Regions from separate parts of the Streptomyces sp. NPDC127117 genome, predicted to be linked through region 1. Evidence: predicted binding sites of a transcription regulator. Region 1 holds the regulator's gene; the other holds the start of a gene.
What was found. The regulator HrcA, encoded in region 1, represses chaperone genes, less so after heat shock. The targets are predictions, from matches to a motif close to TTNGCACTCNGNNNNNCNGAGTGCNAA.
Positions count from the first base shown of each region.

Region 2: groES (co-chaperone GroES) is a predicted target of HrcA. The motif match lies at 5,848-5,874, and genes of this name have one in related genera.

Region 1 covers NZ_JBHXTM010000003.1:70,542-79,865, reverse strand. The annotation lists gene dnaJ (molecular chaperone DnaJ) at 1-981, opposite strand, end outside; gene hrcA (heat-inducible transcriptional repressor HrcA) at 982-1,998, opposite strand; gene ACFVH0_RS03830 (MBL fold metallo-hydrolase) at 2,197-2,919, shown strand; gene ACFVH0_RS03825 (DUF3097 domain-containing protein) at 2,945-3,763, shown strand; gene hemW (radical SAM family heme chaperone HemW) at 3,911-5,152, opposite strand; gene ACFVH0_RS03815 (SpoIIE family protein phosphatase) at 5,227-7,152, opposite strand; gene ACFVH0_RS03810 (AMP-dependent synthetase/ligase) at 7,363-9,249, opposite strand.
Region 2 covers NZ_JBHXTM010000024.1:43,124-52,447, reverse strand. The annotation lists gene ACFVH0_RS21830 (YciI family protein) at 1-213, shown strand, start outside; gene ACFVH0_RS21825 (RNA polymerase sigma factor) at 260-1,525, shown strand; gene ACFVH0_RS21820 (VOC family protein) at 1,588-2,052, shown strand; gene ACFVH0_RS21815 (hypothetical protein) at 2,089-2,754, shown strand; gene ACFVH0_RS21810 (hypothetical protein) at 2,805-3,170, shown strand; gene ACFVH0_RS21805 (methyltransferase domain-containing protein) at 3,181-4,440, opposite strand; gene ACFVH0_RS21800 (polysaccharide deacetylase family protein) at 4,523-5,590, shown strand; gene groES (co-chaperone GroES) at 6,025-6,333, shown strand; gene groL (chaperonin GroEL) at 6,433-8,058, shown strand; gene ACFVH0_RS21785 (hydroxyacid dehydrogenase) at 8,208-9,236, opposite strand; gene ACFVH0_RS21780 (carbohydrate ABC transporter permease) at 9,272-9,324, opposite strand, start outside.

The sequences.
Region 1 (9,324 bases):
GTGCACGATCAGGTCGCCGCGCCCGCCGCCCCGCAGATGCGTGATGCCGCGGCCGTGCAGCGGGACCGACTGGCCGGACTGGGTGCCCGGCCGGATATCGACCTCCTCCAGGCCGTCGAGCGTCTCCAGCGGCACCTTGGTACCGAGCGCGCCCGCCGTCATGGGGATGGTGACCGTGCAGTGCAGGTCGTCGCCGCGGCGCTGGAACACCGCGTGCGAGAGCTCGTGGATCTCCACGTACAGATCGCCGGCCGGGCCGCCGCCGGGGCCGACCTCGCCCTCGCCCGCGAGCTGGATGCGGGTGCCGTTGTCGACACCGGCGGGGATCTTCACGGTGAGCGTGCGCCGCGAGCGGATGCGGCCGTCGCCGGCGCACTCCGGGCACGGGGTCGGCACGACCGTGCCGAAGCCCTGGCACTGCGGGCAGGGCCGCGAGGTCATGACCTGGCCGAGGAAGGACCGGGTGACCTGGGAGACCTCGCCGCGGCCGCGGCACATGTCACAGGTCTGCGCGGAGGTGCCGGGTGCGGCACCCTCGCCGCTGCACGTCGTACAGACGACGGCCGTGTCGACCTGGATGTCCTTGGTGGTGCCGAACGCCGCCTCGGCGAGATCGATCTCCAGCCGGATCATCGCGTCCTGGCCGCGCCGGGTGCGCGAACGGGGTCCGCGCTGCGACGACGTACCGAAGAACGCGTCCATGATGTCGGAGAAGTTGCCGAAGCCGCCCTGTCCGAATCCGCCCGCGCCCGCGCCGCCGGAGGCGGACAACGGATCGCCGCCGAGGTCGTAGACCTGCTTCTTCTGCGGGTCCGACAGCACCTCGTAGGCGGCGTTGATCTCCTTGAACCGCTCCTGGGTCTTCGGATCGGGGTTCACATCCGGGTGCAGCTCGCGGGCGAGCCGCCGGAATGCCTTCTTGATCTCGTCCTGAGAGGCGTCGCGGCGCACGCCGAGTACGGCGTAGTAGTCCGTGGCCACTTACGACTCCGCCAGGATCTGTCCGACGTAACGTGCCACTGCGCGTACCGCTCCCATCGTTCCGGGGTAGTCCATGCGGGTCGGTCCGACCACGCCGAGTTTGGCGACTGCCTCGTCGCCCGAACCGTAGCCGACCGCGACGACGGACGTGGAGTTGAGCCCCTCGTGGGCGTTCTCGTGCCCGATACGTACGGTCATGCCCGAGTCCTTGGCCTCGCCGAGCAGCTTCAGCAGCACGACCTGCTCCTCCAGTGCCTCCAGCACCGGCCGGATCATCACCGGGAAGTCGTGCCCGAAGCGGGTGAGGTTGGAGGTGCCGCCGATCATCAGCCGCTCCTCCGTCTCCTCGACGAGGGTTTCGAGCAGGGTGGAGAGCACGGTGGACACGGTTCCCCGGTCCTCGCTCTCGAAGGATTCCGGCAGGTCCTGCACCAGCTGCGGGACGTCCGCGAAACGGCGTCCGACGACCCGGCTGTTGAGCCGGGCCCGCAGATCGGCCAGAGAGGTCTCGCCGAACGGGGCGGGGCAGTCGATCATGCGCTGTTCGACCCGGCCGGTGTCCGTGATGAGCACGAGCATCAGCCGGGCGGGTGCCAGTGAGAGCAGCTCCACATGCCGGACCGTCGACCGGGTCAGCGAGGGGTACTGCACGATGGCGACCTGCCGGGTCAGCTGCGCGAGCAGCCGTACGGTGCGGCCCACGACGTCGTCGAGGTCCACCGCGCCGTCGAGGAAATTGTGGATGGCGCGGCGCTCCGGCGTCGAGAGGGGCTTGACCCCCGCGAGCCTGTCGACGAAGAGCCGGTAGCCCTTGTCCGTCGGGATGCGTCCCGCGCTGGTGTGGGGCTGGGCGATGAAGCCCTCGTCCTCCAGCACCGCCATGTCGTTGCGGACGGTCGCCGGGGAGACCCCCAGCTTGTGCCGCTCGGTGAGCGCCTTGGAGCCGACGGGCTCCTCCGTGCCGACATAGTCCTGGACGATGGCGCGAAGCACTTCGAGTCTGCGTTCGCTGAGCATCGCGCACACCTCCAGCTGTGTTTCCTCGTTGGTTCTCGGGTCGTTCCTGTTTCTCTGCCCAGGAATCCTCCTGGCACTCTGTCATCGCGAGTGCCAGCAACCCCCCGGCCAGTGTACGGCGGCCGAGTGGGGGCCTAGCAAGGGCGACCGGCCACGCTACCGCGAGACCGCGCAGGTCGTTGCCGATAGCGTCGCGGTATGGATGCCTCTTGGGAAGAGTTCGGCTGGGAGCGACTCGGTCACGGAGTGGGCCGGCGGCGCCTTCCCGGATGGGACGCGACGGTCGCACTGGTGGTCGGAGCGGACGCGGTGCTGCTCTACGACACCGGATCGACGCTCCGTGAAGGCGCCGAGGTGCGGGCCCAGGCGCAGGCCCTGCTCGGCCGGAGGGTGACGCATATCGCACTCAGCCATCCCCATTTCGATCATGTACTGGGCACCGCCGCGTTCTCCGGCGCCCAGGTGTACGGAGCGGTCGGCATGCGGGAGCTGCTGAAGCACGGGGCGGACGAGCTGCACACCGCGGCCGTGCGCCACGGGGTCGGCGAGCACGACGCGGCGGAGGCCGCGGACGCGCTGGTCGCGCCGCAGCACGAGGTGTGCGGCGAGTGGACGGTCGACCTGGGCGGCGGGCGCGAGGTGCTGCTGGCCGACGTGGGCCCCGCGCACAGCGGCCACGACCTGGTGGCGGTCGTCCCCGGCTCCCCCGCGGTCGTGCTCTGCGGCGACCTGGTCGAGGAGTCCGGCGAACCCCAGGCGGGCTCGGACGCCTTCCCGTCCCGCTGGCCGGCCTCGCTGGACCGGCTGCTGGCACTGGGCGGCGAGGACGCGGTGTACGTGCCGGGGCACGGGGCGGTGGTGGACGCGGCGTTCGTACGGGATCAGCGCGAACAACTGGCCGTACGCTTCGGCGTGTCGTGACCCCCGGTCGTCCTATCGTCGTCCGATGCGCAGCTACCAGCCGGACCTGACCCCGCCGTGGAAGAGGTCCGCCCCCGTTCCCGAGGTCCCCGCCGAAGCCGATCTGGTCGTGGAGGAGGTCTCCACCGGATTCTGCGGTGCGGTGATCCGCTGCGAGAAGACGGCCCAGGGGCCGACGGTGACCCTGGAGGACCGCTTCGGCAAGCACCGGGTGTTCCCGATGGAGCCGCGCGGCTTCCTGCTGGAGGGCCGGGTGGTCACGCTCGTACGCCCCTCGGCCGCCGCTCCGGTGCGCCCCGCGCGCACGGCCTCGGGTTCGGTCGCGGTCCCCGGCGCGCGCGCCCGCGTCGCACGGGCGGGCCGGATCTATGTGGAAGGCCGGCACGACGCGGAGCTGGTCGAGCGGGTCTGGGGCGACGACCTGCGGATCGAGGGCGTGGTCGTCGAGTACCTGGAGGGCATCGACGACCTCCCCGCCATCGTGCGCGGGTTCTCCCCCGGCCCGGACGCCAGGCTGGGCGTCCTGGTCGACCATCTGGTCCCCGGCTCCAAGGAGTCCCGGATCGCCGATCAGGTCACGGACGAGAACGTACTGGTGGTCGGCCACCCCTACATCGACGTGTGGGAGGCCGTGAAGCCGTCCTCCGTGGGCATCGCGGCCTGGCCGGTGGTGCCGCGCGGCCAGGACTGGAAGACGGGCGTGTGCCGCGCCCTGGGCTGGCCGGAGAACACCGGCGCGGCCTGGCAGCACATCCTGTCCAAGGTCCACTCGTACCGCGACCTGGAGCCGGCCCTGCTGGGCTCGGTGGAACACCTGATCGACTTCGTGACGGCGCCGGAGTAGCCCGCCGACCCATCCGCCGATTTGAGGTGCTGAATCAAGCCCCTCCGACGATCGAGGAGCGGGGGTCCGGGGTCGGCGTCCCCGGCTACGGGAAGGGGCGGGCGGGGGACCAGGCACACCGCACCCGCACCGCCCGTCCCCCGCGCCTCAGTCCACCAGATCCCGCACCACCGCATCCGCCAGCAGCCGCCCCCGCAACGTGAGCACCGCCCGCCCCCGCTCGTACGGCGCCGCTTCCAGGAGCCCGTCCGCCAGAGCCCGGCGGGACGCGGCCAGCCCGGCCGGAGCCAGGATGTCGAGCGGGCAGCCGTCCTGGAGCCGGAGTTCCAGCAGGATCCGCTCCACCCGCCGGTCCTCCTCGGAGAGGACCTCGCGCCCGGCCCCCGGCGACCGCCCCTCGGCCAGCGCCTGCGCGTACGCGCCCGGGTGCTTCACGTTCCACCAGCGCACCCCGCCGACGTGGCTGTGCGCCCCGGGCCCGGCGCCCCACCAGTCGGCGCCGCGCCAGTACAGCTCGTTGTGCAGGCAGCGGCCCTCCGGCGTACGGGCCCAGTTCGACACCTCGTACCAGGAGAAGCCCGCCGCGGCCATCGCCTCGTCCGCGATCAGATACCGGTCCGCGTGGGCGTCGTCGTCGGTCATCGGGATCTCGCCGCGCCGGATCCGGCGGGCCAGCTGCGTGCCCTCCTCGACGATCAGCGCGTACGCCGACACATGGTCCGGTCCCGCCCCGATCGCCGCGTCCAGCGAGGCCCGCCAGTCGTCGTCGGACTCCCCCGGCGTGCCGTAGATCAGGTCGAGGTTGACGTGCTCGAAGCCCGCCTCCCGGGCCTCGGCGACACACGCCTCGGGGCGCCCCGGCGTATGCGTACGGTCGAGGATCTTCAGCACGTGCTGCCGGGCGCTCTGCATGCCGAAGGAGATCCGGTTGAAGCCGCCCTCCCGCAGCTCCGCGAGATACGCCGGACCGACGGACTCCGGATTGGCCTCGGTGGTGATCTCGGCGTCGTCCGCGAGCCCGAACTCCTCCCGGATCGCCCCCAGCATCCGGACCAGGTCGGAGGCCGCCAGCAGGGTCGGCGTACCGCCGCCGACGAAGACCGTGCGGACCGGCCGGGGGTCGTCCCCGAGGACCTTGCGGGCCTGGCGGACCTCGCCGATCAGATGGGTCGCGTAGTTGTCCCGGGAGGCCAGCGCGCCGCCGGAACCGCGCAGCTCGGTCGCGGTGTAGGTATTGAAGTCGCAGTAGCCGCAGCGGGTCGCGCAGTACGGCACGTGCAGGTAGAAGCCGAGCGGCCGGCCGGCGGCGCCTTCCAGGGCATGGCGGGGCAGCGCCCCGTCGTCGGGTACGGGTTCACCATCGGGCAGTACGGAAGGCATACCGCCCATTGTCGCTCGCCGCCGGGAGCCTCCCGGCCATGCCCGTGATCACGGAGGCCGCCCGCCCCCGCTCATGCGCCGCCTCAGCCCGCCTGGAGCACGAGCAGCGCCAGATCGTCGTCCGGCGGCCGCTCGGCGAATTCGTGCACCGCCCGCTTGATCCGGTCCGCGATCCCGTCCGCCGACAGGCCGGAACAGCCCGCCAGTGCCCGGGCCAGTCCGTCCCCGTCGTCGAACATCAGCGTCCCGGAGCGCCGCTCCGTCACACCGTCCGTGACGCACAGCAGGCTGTCGCCGGGTGCCAGCTCGAAGCACTGGCTCTCGTACGCGACGTCGTCGAAGATCCCGAGCAGTATCTGCGGCTCGGCGGCCGGGCGCACCTCGCCGTCGGGCCGCAGCAGCAGCGGCAACGGGTGGCCGGCGCTGGCCAGGGTGCAGCGCACGCCGCCACCGGGCAGCGGTACGAGTTCCCCGTAGAGCAGGGAGAGGAAGCGGGACTGCCCGGTGTCCGCGGTCTGCTGACCGCCCGCGGCTGCCACCATGAGCGCGGCCGCCTCGGCGGCCTCCATCGCGTCGTCGAGGAGCAGCCGGTTGAGCCGGTCGAGGACCTCGCCCACGCCGAAGCCCTCGCGGGCCAGCAGCCGCAGCCAGGGGCGGGCCAGGCCCGTGACGACGGCGGCCTCGGGGCCGCTGCCCTGCACATCGCCGAGGACGAAGCACCAACGGTCGCCGGGGCACGGGAAGATGTCGTAGAAGTCACCGCCGACGACGCCGTCGTCGCTGGGTTCGTACACCAGTGAGCTGGTGACGCCGGGTATGTCGGCGACCTTGCCGGGCAGCAGGGCGCGCTGCAGGATGCGGCTGATGGTGGCCTGCCGGGTGTACTCGCGGGCGGCGCCGACCGCGAGGCCGACCCGGCGTACGAAGTCCTCGATGAGCGCGGTCACCTCGTCGGGGACGCGGACGAGGCCCTCCCGGCCCAGGAGTACGGCGCCGAGGGTCCGGCCGCCGGAGGTGATCCGGTAGGCGAGGGCGGACACGGCGGGCTCCTCGGTCTTCTCGCCGTCCTCCTCGCCGCCGGGCCACGGCATGGAGACGGGCCCGGTGCCGACCCGCTCGGGGAGCCGGATCGGGTCCTGTTCCAGCAGGGCGCGCAGCTGCCCGGTCTCGGCCTCGTCCCGGTGCCAGACGCTGGCGAGCCGGGGGACGGCGGAGGGGCCGCCGTTCTCGGGTTCCAGCCAGATCGCGCACCAGTCGGCGAGTCTGGGCACCAGTAACTGCCCGGAGAGCGCCGCCACGATGTCCTCGTCGAGCTGGCCGGCGAGCAGGTCCGAGGCCTCGGCGAGGAAGGAGAGCGCGCCGCGGCCGGCCCAGTCCGCGTCGTCGCGCAGCGCGCGCCGGGCGTTGGGGGCGAGGAGTTCGGCGGCGCGCAGCCCCTGCTGGAAGCCGGGCTCGGAGGCCGCTTCCGGGAACGGGTTCCAGTCGTCCACGGGGAGCCTGGCCCAGACGGTCTTGAGGCCGGTGCGGTAGGTGATGCCCCAGCGTTCGGCGAGGGTGCCGACGAGCTGGAGTCCGCGGCCGTACTCGGCGGGCTCGTCGGGTCCGACGAGGCTGGTGCCCTCCGCGGCCTCGGCCGCGCTTCCGGACTCCGGACGGTCGCTGCGCACGGCGCGGGCCGGGTGGTGGTCGGAGACCTCCACCACCAGGGCCGCCACCTCGTCCTCGGTGGCCTCCTCCAGCCGGGCGAGCACTTCCACATTGGTCCCGGCGTGCACGACCGCGTTGGTGACCAGCTCGCTGACGACGATTTCCGCGTCATCGGCCACGCGCTCGCTGAAGCCCACGGCCGCCGGCAGCCCGAGCCCGGTCCACTCGCCGAGGGCGGCCCGGACGAACCGGCGGGCGGCGGAGGGTGCGAGGAGGTTCCCGGGCAGGGACGTATGGGCGACCGGCCGCGCGTCCGCACGGCCTGCGGGATCACCGGGACGCTCGGTGATGTCCCGCTGCAAGGGAATGGGCCCCACGGTGCGGCTCCTGACCTGTTCTCGCTCTGTCTGTTCTCGTTGCTGTCTGTCTGTTCTCGTTGGGCGGCGCTGACGACACCGACAGAGTGACAGATGGACCATGCCCATAAGCGGCGAGTTGCCGAAGTGAGCAGAGAAAATGAGCGGGGACGAGCAGGAGCGGCCGCACCGTGCGGCCGGTCCGCGAGGAGCCTTCTATGCCTCGCGGGTTCCCGCGTACATGTCGTCGATGAGTTCCTGGTAGGCGCGCTCGACGACCGGCCGCTTCAGCTTGAGGCTGGGCGTCAGCTCGCCGTGCTCGATGTCCAGGTCGCGGGGCAGCAGCCGGAACTTCTTGATGGTCTGCCAGCGCTGCAGTCCCCCGTTGAGCCGCTTCACGTAGCCCTCGATGAGCTCGACGACCTGCGGGGAGGCCACCACTTCTGCGTACGGCTTCCCGCCCAGGCCGTTCTCGGCGGCCCAGCCGAGGATGGTCGGCTCGTCGAGTGCGATCAGGGCGGTGCAGAAGTTACGGTCCGCGCCGTGCACCAGGATGTTGGAGACGAACGGGCAGACCGCCTTGAACTGTCCCTCGACCTCCGCCGGGGCGATGTACTTGCCGCCGGACGTCTTGATCAGGTCCTTCTTGCGGTCGGTGATCCGGAGATAGCCGTCCACGGACAGCTCGCCGATGTCGCCGGTGTGGAACCAGCCGTCCGACTCCAGCACCTCGGCGGTCTTCTCCGGCTGCCCGTGATAGCCCTGCATCAGGCCGGGGCCGCGCAGCAGGATCTCACCGTCGTCCGCGATCCGTACCTCGGTGCCGGGGAGCGGCTTGCCGACGGTGCCGGTGCGGTAGGCCTCGCCCGGGTTGACGAAGGAGGCGGCGCTGGACTCGGTGAGGCCGTAGCCCTCCAGGATGTGGATGCCGACGCCGGAGAAGAAGAGGCCGATGTCGGGGGCGAGGGCGGCGGAGCCGGAGATGCAGGCGCGCAGCCGGCCGCCGAATGCCTCGCGGATCTTGGCGAAGACGAGAGCGTCGGCGACCTTGTGCTTGGCGCCGAGGGCGAAGGGGACCGAGGCCGTGCCGGTGCGCCGGAAGTTGTCCTGGGAGACCGTGGCGTACTCGCGGGCGACCCCGGCCGCCCACTGGAAGATCTTGTACTTGGCCCCGCCGCCTGCCCGTGCCTTGGCGGCGACGCCGTTGTAGACCTTCTCGAAGATGCGGGGGACGGCGGCCATGTACGTCGGCTGGACCACCGGAAGGTTCTCGATGATCTTGTCGACCCGGCCGTCGATGGCGGTGACGTGGCCGACCTCGATCTGGCCGGAGGTGAGGACCTTGCCGAAGACGTGCGCGAGCGGCAGCCAGAGGTACTGCACGTCCTCCATGGTGATCAGCCCGGTCGCCACGGTGGCCTTGGCCATGTACGACCAGTTGTCGTGCGGCAGGCGTACGCCCTTGGGGCGGCCGGTGGTGCCCGAGGTGTAGATCAGGGTGGCGAGCTGATCGGCCGTGATGGCGGAGACCCGCTCCTCGACCGCCTCGGGGTGCTTCGCCAGGTGCTCGGCGCCGCGGGCCTCCAGCTCGGCGAGGGTGAGCACCCAGCCCTCGGGGTCGCCCTCGGCGGGCCCGGCGCCCTCGGGGTCGATGACGACGACATGGGCGAGGTCCGGCAGTTCGGAGCGGCGCTCGCGGGCCTTGGCCAGCTGGGCGGCGTCCTCGGCGATGAGCACCCGGCTCCCGGAGTCGGAGAGGATGAACGCCGACTCCTCCGCGTTGGTCGACGGGTAGATCGTGGTGGTCGCGGCACCCGCGCACATCACACCGAGGTCGACGAGGACCCATTCCACCCGCGTGCTCGCGGCGAGCGCGATCCGCTCCTCCGGCTGCACGCCCAGACCGATGAGCCCGGCCGCGACGGCGTAGACCCGCTCGGCGGCCTGCGCCCAGCTCAGCGACTTCCACTCATCGGGTCCGTCGCCGGCGGCCGGGACGGGGTAGCGGTACGCCTCCCCGTCCGGGGTGGCCGCCACGCGGTCGATGAAGAGGTTCGCCACGGAGGGCGGTCGGTTCTCGATCAAGGTCAGTGTGTCGCTCACGACGTCCTCCGGGCCTGCGGCAGTGCTTCACGACCGGCTGCTGATTGCTGCTGATGGCTGCTGTGTACCGCTTGT
Region 2 (9,324 bases), on a different contig from region 1:
GGGTCCAGGGTCACCTGGTCCGGCGGGAAGCTCAGCCAGACCGACGGGCCCTTCACCGAGACCAAGGAGGTCGTCGGCGGCTACGCCATCCTGCAGGCCAAGGACATGGAGGAGGCCCTGGAATGGACCCGGCGCTTCCTGCGGACCCACCCGGAGAACTGGACCGTGACCTCCGAGGTCCGCCAGATCGACGAGGCCACCATGGGCGCCTGACCGGCGCGCTTGCCGCCGTCCGGCACGGCTGCTGTGATGAGTGATCATGACGGCAGCAAGCCCGGCAGCGGCGGTCGAAGCGGTCTTCAGGATCGAGTCGGCGCGGATCATCGCAGGTGTCACCCGCATCGTGCGGGACGTCGGCATCGCCGAGGAACTCGCGCAGGACGCCCTGGTGGCCGCACTGGAACAGTGGCCGGAGTCAGGTGTCCCGGACCGGCCGGGCGCCTGGCTCATGGCCACCGCCAGAAACCGCGCGATCGACCTCGTACGCCGCAAGGAGACCTACGCGCGCAAGCTCGCCGAGGTGGGGCGCTCCCTGGCGGACGTGCCGCCGCCCGAGCCCGCCGACCCGGACGCCATCGACGACGATCTGCTCCGTCTGATCTTCACCGCCTGCCACCCGGTGCTCTCCACCGAGGCCCGGATCGCCCTCACCCTGCGGCTGCTCGGCGGCCTCACCACCGAGGAGATCGCCCGCGCCTTCCTGGCCCCGGAGCCGACCGTCGCCCAGCGCATCGTCCGGGCGAAACGGACCCTGGGCCGCGAGGGCATCCCCTTCGAGGTGCCCTCCGGACCGGAGCGTGCCGCCCGCCTCGGCTCCGTGCTCGAAGTCATCTACCTGATCTTCAACGAGGGCTACGCGGCCACCGCGGGCGACGACTGGCTGCGCCCGGCCCTCTGCGAGGACGCGCTGCGGCTGGTCCGGGTGCTGGCCGGGCTGATGGAGCGGGAGCCCGAGGTCCACGGCCTGGCGGCGCTGCTGGAACTCCAGGCCTCGCGCACCGCCGCCAGGACCGGCCCGGACGGTGCGCCGGTGCTGCTCGCCGACCAGAACCGGGCCCGCTGGGACCGGCTGCTGATCCGGCGCGGGGTAGCGGCCCTGGAGCGGGCCGTGGCGGCGACCGTGGAGGGGGCCGGGCTCGGCCCGTACACCGTGCAGGCCGCGATCGCCGCCTGCCACGCGCGCGCCGTGACGTACCAGGACACCGACTGGAACACCATCGCCGCCCTCTACGACCGCCTCGCCGCGATCGCGCCGTCCCCGGTGGTCGAGCTGAACCGGGCCGTGGCCGTCTCGATGGCGCACGGCCCGGCCGCCGCCCTCGCCCTGGTCGATGCCCTGACCGACGACCCGGCGCTCAAGGACTACCACCTGCTGCCCAGTGTGCGCGGGGACCTGCTGGCCAGGACGGGGCGTACGGACGAGGCACGGGCGGAGTTCCTGCGGGCGGCCGGGCTGACCCGCAACGAGCGGGAACGGGCGATGCTCCTGGACCGCGCGGAGCGTCAGGTCCGCGACGGCCGATGAGTTCCGGGCACCGGACGGGTCTACCCTCCACAGCTTCCCGCACCGCCCGACAGGAGCAGATCATGCAGAAGATCACCACCTTCCTCTGGTTCGACACCCAGGCCGAGGAAGCCGCGAACTACTACGTGTCCGTCTTCGGCGGCGACTCGAAGGTGCTCCGGACGACGTACTACACGGACGCCGCGCCGGGACGGACGGGATCGGTGATGACCGTCTGCTTCCGGCTGGCCGGCCAGGAGTACGTCGCGCTCAACGGCGGCCCGCAGTTCCCCTTCACCGAGGCGATCTCGCTCTCCGTGGACTGCGCCACACAGGAGGAGCTGGACACCCTGTGGGCCGAGTTCACCGCCGAGGGCGAGGAGGGGCAGTGCGGCTGGCTCAAGGACAAGTACGGCCTGTCCTGGCAGCTCGTGCCCCACGGCTTCGACGAGGCGCTGTCCGACCCGGATCCGGCCAAGGCGGAGCGGGCCATGAAGGCGATGACGGGTATGCGGAAGCTGGACATCGAGGCACTGCGCAACGCCTGAACCGGCCCCCCGCGCGCGGTCGGTAGGGTCATGCTCATGTCTCGCCGAGCGCAACTGCCGCCGCCACCGCCGCCCGTGGAAATACGTTCCTGGCCCGACCGGGAGGCCATGCTCACCGACCGGGCCGCGGTGCTCGGGGAGTTGGTGAGGGCCCATGTCGCGCCGGGACGGCTGGCGATGCTGTGGCTGTGGGGCTCGATCTGCGCGCTCGGCTGGCTCCTGGTGGGCACGGCGTTCATCACCTTCGAGGAGTCGTACGACGTCATCAGCGCCGGGATCGGCGTGATCATCGCCGCCATGGGCGTCGGCTGCGTGGTGCCGGCGGTCATCGTCGTCGTCGTAGGCCTGCGCCGCGACCGCAGGATCCGCCGGCTGCTCGACGCCTGGGGCGCGTTGGCCCGCGATCCGGCGCGCGACGCGGCGCTGCGGATGCCGGGCGTCTCCCTCGCCTGGCTGCTGATGTCCTTCGCGCTCTGCGCGGCCGGGCTCTACGCCTGCTTCGCAGTCCCGGCCAGTGGCGTGCTGGACGGAGACGCCTACGGCTTGGCCGTCCTGGTCATGGGGCTCGGGCTGACCGGCTGGATCGTCGGACTCATCGGTCTCGTCAAGGCGTTCGCCCACCGGCGCTGGGTGCTGCGGGTACTGGCCGGGGTGCCCGCCCCGGAGCCGCTGATCTCCGTCGGCGGCGGTGCCCACCGCTGACCGCGGACCTATCCTGACGGGACACATGGGTCACGCCGGGGGAGGGCGACATGGAGTGGTACTGGTGGGTGCTCATCATCTTCTGGACGGGCGGCTTCGGGTGGGCCGTCGACAACGTCCGTACGGCGCTGCGCAATCGGCACACCCGCAAGCTGGAACTGATCGAGGCGTCCCGGCAGGAGCGGCTGGCCCTCGAAGCGGCCAACCAGCCGCCGGAGCCCGTCTGCGGCTGCACGCACCACCTCGCCAAGCACGACAAGCAGGGCAAGTGCCATGAGCGGGTCGAGGTGCCGACGGCCTGGGACGAGACCAAGAAGCCGGTCCGCTTCGAGTCCGGGCAGTGCAACTGCCAGCAGTACGTGGGTCCCCAGCCGCTTTCGCAGGTGTACGCCCCGGACCTGACCGACCTCGCCTGACGCCCGCCGGTCAGGCCGGTCGGGCCGGGCCGGTCAGCGGGTGGCCGATCAGCATCGTCGGTGCGCCGGCCACCCGGGTCAGGAAGACCGTCGCGGAGGCGGGCCCCTGGAGCTTCATCCTGCGGCGCAGCTCCTCCGGTTCGACCGCCGATCCGCGCTTCTTGACGGTCAGCACGCCCACCTTCCGCTCCCGCAGCAGCGCTTTCAGCTTCTTCATGTTGAAGGGCAGCCGGTCGGTGATCTCGTACCCGGAGGTGTACGGGGACTCGTACGGCTCGTCGCTCGTGATGTACGCGATCGTCTCGTCGATCAGCCGGCCGTCGCACCGGGCCACGAGGTCGGCGACCAGATGGGCGCGGATGACGGCGCCGTCCGGCTCGTACAGATAGCGGCCGACCGGGCCGACCGGCGGGGCGGGCAGCGGGGCCGCGGACCACAGTCCGGCCCCGGCCGGGAGCACGGTGGCGCGGAACGAGCCGGCCGCGAAGCCCTCGCCGAACCAGAGCACCGCCTCCTTCACGTCGCCGCCGTCCGAGATCCACTCGGCCTCCGCCTGCGCCGGGATCGCCTCGTGCGGGATGCCCGGGGCGATCTTCAGGGCCGCCCGGGGGGCCGCGAGCGCGGCGCCGGTCGCCCAGGAGAGCGGCGGTGAGTACGCCTCGGGGTCGAAGATCCGGCCCCTGCCACCGCGCCGGGCCGGGTCGACGAAGACCGCGTCGTACGGCGAGGTGTCGATGTCGGCGACATCGGCGCACCGCACCTCGATCAGGCCGTCCAGGCCCAGCACGGCGGCGTTGGCGCGGGCCACTTCGGCGGTCAGCGGGTCGCGGTCGACGGCGAGGACGGATACGCCCGCCCGCGCGAGCGCGATCGCGTCGCCCCCGATCCCGCAGCAGAGGTCGGCGAGGCTCCGCACCCCGCCGGCCGCGAACCGCCGCGCACGATGGGTGGCCACCGACGTGCGGGTCGCCTGCTCGACGCCGTTCGGCGTGAAGAACATCCGGTACGCGTCCTCGGCGCCGAACTTCGCCACCGCCCGCTGCCGCAGCCGCGCCTGTCCCAGCGCCGCCGAGACCAGCGGGGCCGGGTGGGAGCGGCGCAGCCGGGTGGCGGTGGCGAGTTCCTGGGAGGGGTCGTACGACCGCAGCTCGTCCAGCAGCGCCGCGCCCTCGGGGGTGCGCAGGGCGAGGAAGGCGGCGATGGGGTCGGGGGCGTCGGACCGGTCGTCGGCGGACGGGCCGTTCGGGGCGAGAGCGTTCACCCGCCCCATTGTGAGCCAGCCGGGTAGAGCGCCGGGCCGGGCGGCGGTGTCGGACCGGGAGGCCGATTCCGTGCTGGCAGTATGCGGCGCCATGCAGCTTGTACGACAAAATGAAAAAAACACCACGAAGCGACTCAGATCGGGCCCGCCCCGATCCGGGCGCGGCCGGGGTTCCGGCGCGCACCGGCCCGCCTGCGCCGTCCTGGCCGCACTCCTGGTCGCAGCGGTCGGCTCCGGCTGCGCCTCCGGGTCCGGTGAGCAGGCGGGCGACACCGAGCACTGGGACCGGTCCCACGCCGGGAACCCGGGCCCGAACCCGGAGTTGAACCCCGACGCGACGCCCGGTACGAACCCCGCCGCCGGGCACCCGGGCGGCCCCGGACAGCGCGCCGGCCAGGGCCGGGAACCCGGCGGGGTCCATGAGAACGCGCAGCTCAGCCCGGCCGTGCGGGCGACGCTCGCCAAGAAGTGGGGACTGGACAAGCCGCCGCTGATCGCACCGCGACCGCCCGCCGTGAAGCCGCGCGTCATCACCCGCGAGGGGTTCGAGGTGGAGGGCGGCGACGGCTCGCTGCCACCGGTCTTCACCACCGTCCCGACCAAGGACCGGGTCGTCTTCCTGACGATGGACGACGGCTCCGAGAAGGACCCCGAGCTGTTGCAGATGATGGACGAGCTGGACATCCCGTACAGCGCGTTCCTCAGCGACTACGAGGTGAGCGACAACTACGGGTACTTCGGCGAGGCGCAGCGGCTGGGCGTCGGTATCAACAACCACACGCTCAACCACCCCTATCTGCCCGGACTCTCCTACGCCGGGCAGGAACGCGAGATCTGCGGCCAGCAGGAGATCATCGAGAAGCGGTTCGGCAAGCGGCCCACCCTCTTCCGCCCGCCGTACGGCAACTACAACGGGGACACCCTCCGCATCGCGAAGGCCTGCGGGATCAAGGCCGTGCCCCTCTGGAACGCCGAGGCGTTCCCGGACCACATGGAGTGGCGCGAGGAGGACGAGGACCTGCACCCGGGCGACATCATCCTCACCCACTTCCGGGGCCGCGACGAATGGGACGGCAGCATGGCCGACCTGGTCCGGGCGGTCATGAAGACCGTCACGGACAGGGGATACGCCGTGGCCCGGCTGGAGGACTACGTATGAGAAGGGCGCACCGGCTGCTGGCCGGACTGCTGGCGGCCGGCGCGCTCCTCACCACCGCCGGCTGCGCGCAGTCGGTGGACCCGATCGAACGGCTGGGCCGCAAGGCCGTGCAGAAGGTGAACCACCCGTCGCCGACGCCGGCGGCGGGCCCGCCCGCGCGGCCGTGCGGAACGGTCCGGTCCGTCCGTACGTTGCCCCTGTGTTGTCCGGACTGTTGTCCGGACCGTGCCCCGGCGGTGACGCCACGACCGTCTCAATTGGCACTCCGCTTGACCGAGTGCTAATCCCGGTCATAGTCTCGGTGCTGGCACTCACCACTGGAGAGTGCCAGCAGTACTGCGCGACTGGCAGGTCCGGCACCCGCGACGACGGATCCACCTGGTCGCCACCCAAGACTGTTACCCCGTGAGATCTCCGAAGGGGGAGACCGGATCGTGTCGACCGCCAGCACCAAGGTTGCGATCAAGCCGCTCGAGGACCGCATTGTGGTCCAGCCGCTCGACGCCGAGCAGACCACGGCCTCCGGCCTGGTCATTCCGGACACCGCCAAGGAGAAGCCCCAGGAGGGCGTCGTCCTGGCCGTGGGCCCGGGCCGCTTCGAGAACGGCGAGCGCCTTCCGCTCGACGTCAAGACCGGCGACGTCGTGCTCTACAGCAAGTACGGCGGCACCGAGGTGAAGTACAACGGCGAGGAGTACCTCGTCCTCTCGGCTCGCGACGTGCTCGCGATCGTCGAGAAGTAATTCACCCACGTTTGCTTCTGTTCTGCGCCCCTGGCCCCCTGCGAATAACCAGCCGGGCGGTCGGGGGCGCAGTTCGTTCGAGAGGAAAGCTCAGCTCCCATGGCGAAGATCCTGAAGTTCGACGAGGACGCCCGTCGCGCCCTTGAGCGCGGCGTCAACAAGCTTGCCGACACGGTCAAGGTGACGATCGGCCCCAAGGGCCGCAACGTCGTCATCGACAAGAAGTTCGGCGCTCCCACCATCACCAACGACGGTGTCACCATCGCGCGCGAGGTCGAGCTCGACGACCCGTACGAGAACCTCGGTGCCCAGCTGGTGAAGGAGGTGGCGACCAAGACCAACGACGTCGCGGGTGACGGTACGACCACCGCCACCGTGCTGGCCCAGGCGCTCGTCCGCGAGGGTCTGCGCAACGTCGCCGCCGGTGCTTCCCCGGCCGCCCTGAAGAAGGGCATCGACGCAGCGGTCAAGGCCGTGTCCGAGGAGCTCCTCGCGACCGCCCGACCGATCGACGACAAGACCGACATCGCCGCCGTGGCCGCGCTCTCCGCGCAGGACCCGCAGGTCGGCGAGCTCATCGCGGACGCGATGGACAAGGTCGGCAAGGACGGTGTCATCACCGTCGAGGAGTCCAACACCTTCGGTCTGGACCTCGACTTCACCGAGGGCATGGCCTTCGACAAGGGCTACCTGTCCCCGTACATGGTGACCGACCAGGAGCGTATGGAGGCCGTCCTCGACGACCCGTACATCCTGATCCACCAGGGCAAGATCGGCTCGATCCAGGAGCTGCTCCCGCTGCTGGAGAAGGTCATCCAGGCCGGTGGCTCCAAGCCGCTGCTGATCATCGCCGAGGACGTCGAGGGCGAGGCGCTGTCGACCCTCGTCGTCAACAAGATCCGTGGCACCTTCAACGCCGTCGCGGTGAAGGCCCCGGGCTTCGGTGACCGCCGCAAGGCCATGCTCGGCGACATCGCCACCCTCACCGGTGCGACCGTCATCGCCGAGGAGGTCGGCCTCAAGCTCGACCAGGCCGGTCTGGACGTGCTGGGCACCGCCCGCCGCGTCACCGTCTCCAAGGACGACACCACGATCGTGGACGGCGGCGGCGAGCCCGGCGACGTCAAGGGCCGGGTCAACCAGATCAAGGCCGAGATCGACGCCACCGACTCCGACTGGGACCGCGAGAAGCTCCAGGAGCGCCTCGCGAAGCTGGCCGGCGGCGTGTGCGTGATCCGCGTCGGTGCCGCCACCGAGGTGGAGCTCAAGGAGAAGAAGCACCGTCTGGAGGACGCCATCTCCGCGACCCGCGCCGCGGTCGAGGAGGGCATCGTCTCCGGTGGTGGCTCCGCTCTGGTCCACGCCGTCAAGGTCCTGGAGGGCAACCTCGGCAAGACCGGCGACGAGGCCACCGGTGTCGCGGTCGTGCGCCGCGCCGCCGTCGAGCCGCTGCGCTGGATCGCCGAGAACGCCGGCCTTGAGGGCTACGTCATCACCTCGAAGGTCTCCGAGCTCGACAAGGGCCAGGGCTTCAACGCCGCGACCGGCGAGTACGGCGACCTGGTGAAGGCCGGCGTCATCGACCCGGTCAAGGTCACCCGCTCCGCGCTGGAGAACGCCGCGTCCATCGCGTCGCTGCTGCTCACGACCGAGACCCTGGTCGTCGAGAAGCCGGCCGAGGAAGAGGCCGAGGCCGCCCACGGCGGTCACGGTCACTCGCACTGACGCGTAACCGCTGAAGGCCGAGAGCCGAAGAAGGCCCCCTGTCCCACCGCCGAGCGGCGGGACAGGGGGCCTTCGGTCTGTCCGGAGTGCGGTTCGGACCGAGTGGTTCGGACCCAGTCGTTCAGGCCGAGTGGTTCGGACCGAGTGGTTCAGGCCGAGTGGCTCAGGCTCCCGGAGTGCACCGGGTCCGCGAAGGGCAGACCGGCCGCGAAGCGCTCCAGCTCGTCCAGCGCCTGGTCCGCCATCCGGTGCAGCTCGTCGCCCAGCGAACCCGCGACGTGCGGGGTGAGCAGCACGTTCGGCAGGGTGTACAACGGCGAGTCGACGGGCGGCAGTTCGGGGTCCGTCACGTCCAGCACCGCACGCAGCCGCCCGGCCGTCAGCTCGGGCAGCAGCGCGTCCTCGTCGACCAGCGAACCGCGCGCAGTGTTGATCAGCGTCGTCCCCGTCGCCATCACGGCCAGCTGTGTCGCACCGATCAGATGGTGGGTCTCCGGCAGCTGGGGCGCGTGCACCGAGACGACGGAGCTGCTCGCGCACAGTTCGTCGAGCGAGGTGAGCCGTACGCCGAGCCGCGCCGCCTCCGGGCCGTCCACGTACGGGTCGTACAGCAGCACGTCCAGGTCGAAGGGGCGCAGCAGCTCGATCACGCGCCGGCCGATCCGGGAGGCGCCGACGATGCCGACGGTACGGCGGTAGTTGCCGGCCCCGTCGAGCTCGGCGAGCCAGTCGTGGTCGGCGCGCAGATCACGGTAGCGGTCCGCGGAATGCAGTACCCGCTTGCCGGCGAACAGGATCGCGGCGAGGGTGAATTCGGCGACCGGCAGGGCGTTGGCCCCGGCCGCCGATGTGACGGTGATGCCGCGTTCCCAGCAGGCGTCGGTGATGTGGTGCTTCACGGAACCCGCGGCGTGCACGACGGCCCGCAGGCGGGGCGCGCCCGCCAGTACCCCGGCGGTGAGCGGTGTCGCGCCCCAGCAGGTGAACAGCACCTCGGCCTCGGCGAGCGCGGCGGCCACCTCGGGCGTCGGGTCGGCCAGGTCGTGGGCGACGAAGGCCGGGTCGGTACGGGTGAGGGCGGCCAGCCGGGTGCGGTGGCGGTCGGCGAGGAGGCGGTCGGCGATGCCGGGGCCCATCGCGAGCAGGGCCGTCGGCCGGTTGTCAGTGGCGTGGGGCATGGTGGGACTCGTACTCCTCAGGGCTCGCGGTGAGGTCACTTGACGCTGCCGGCGGTCAGTCCGGCCTTCCAGTGCCGCTGCAGCGAGA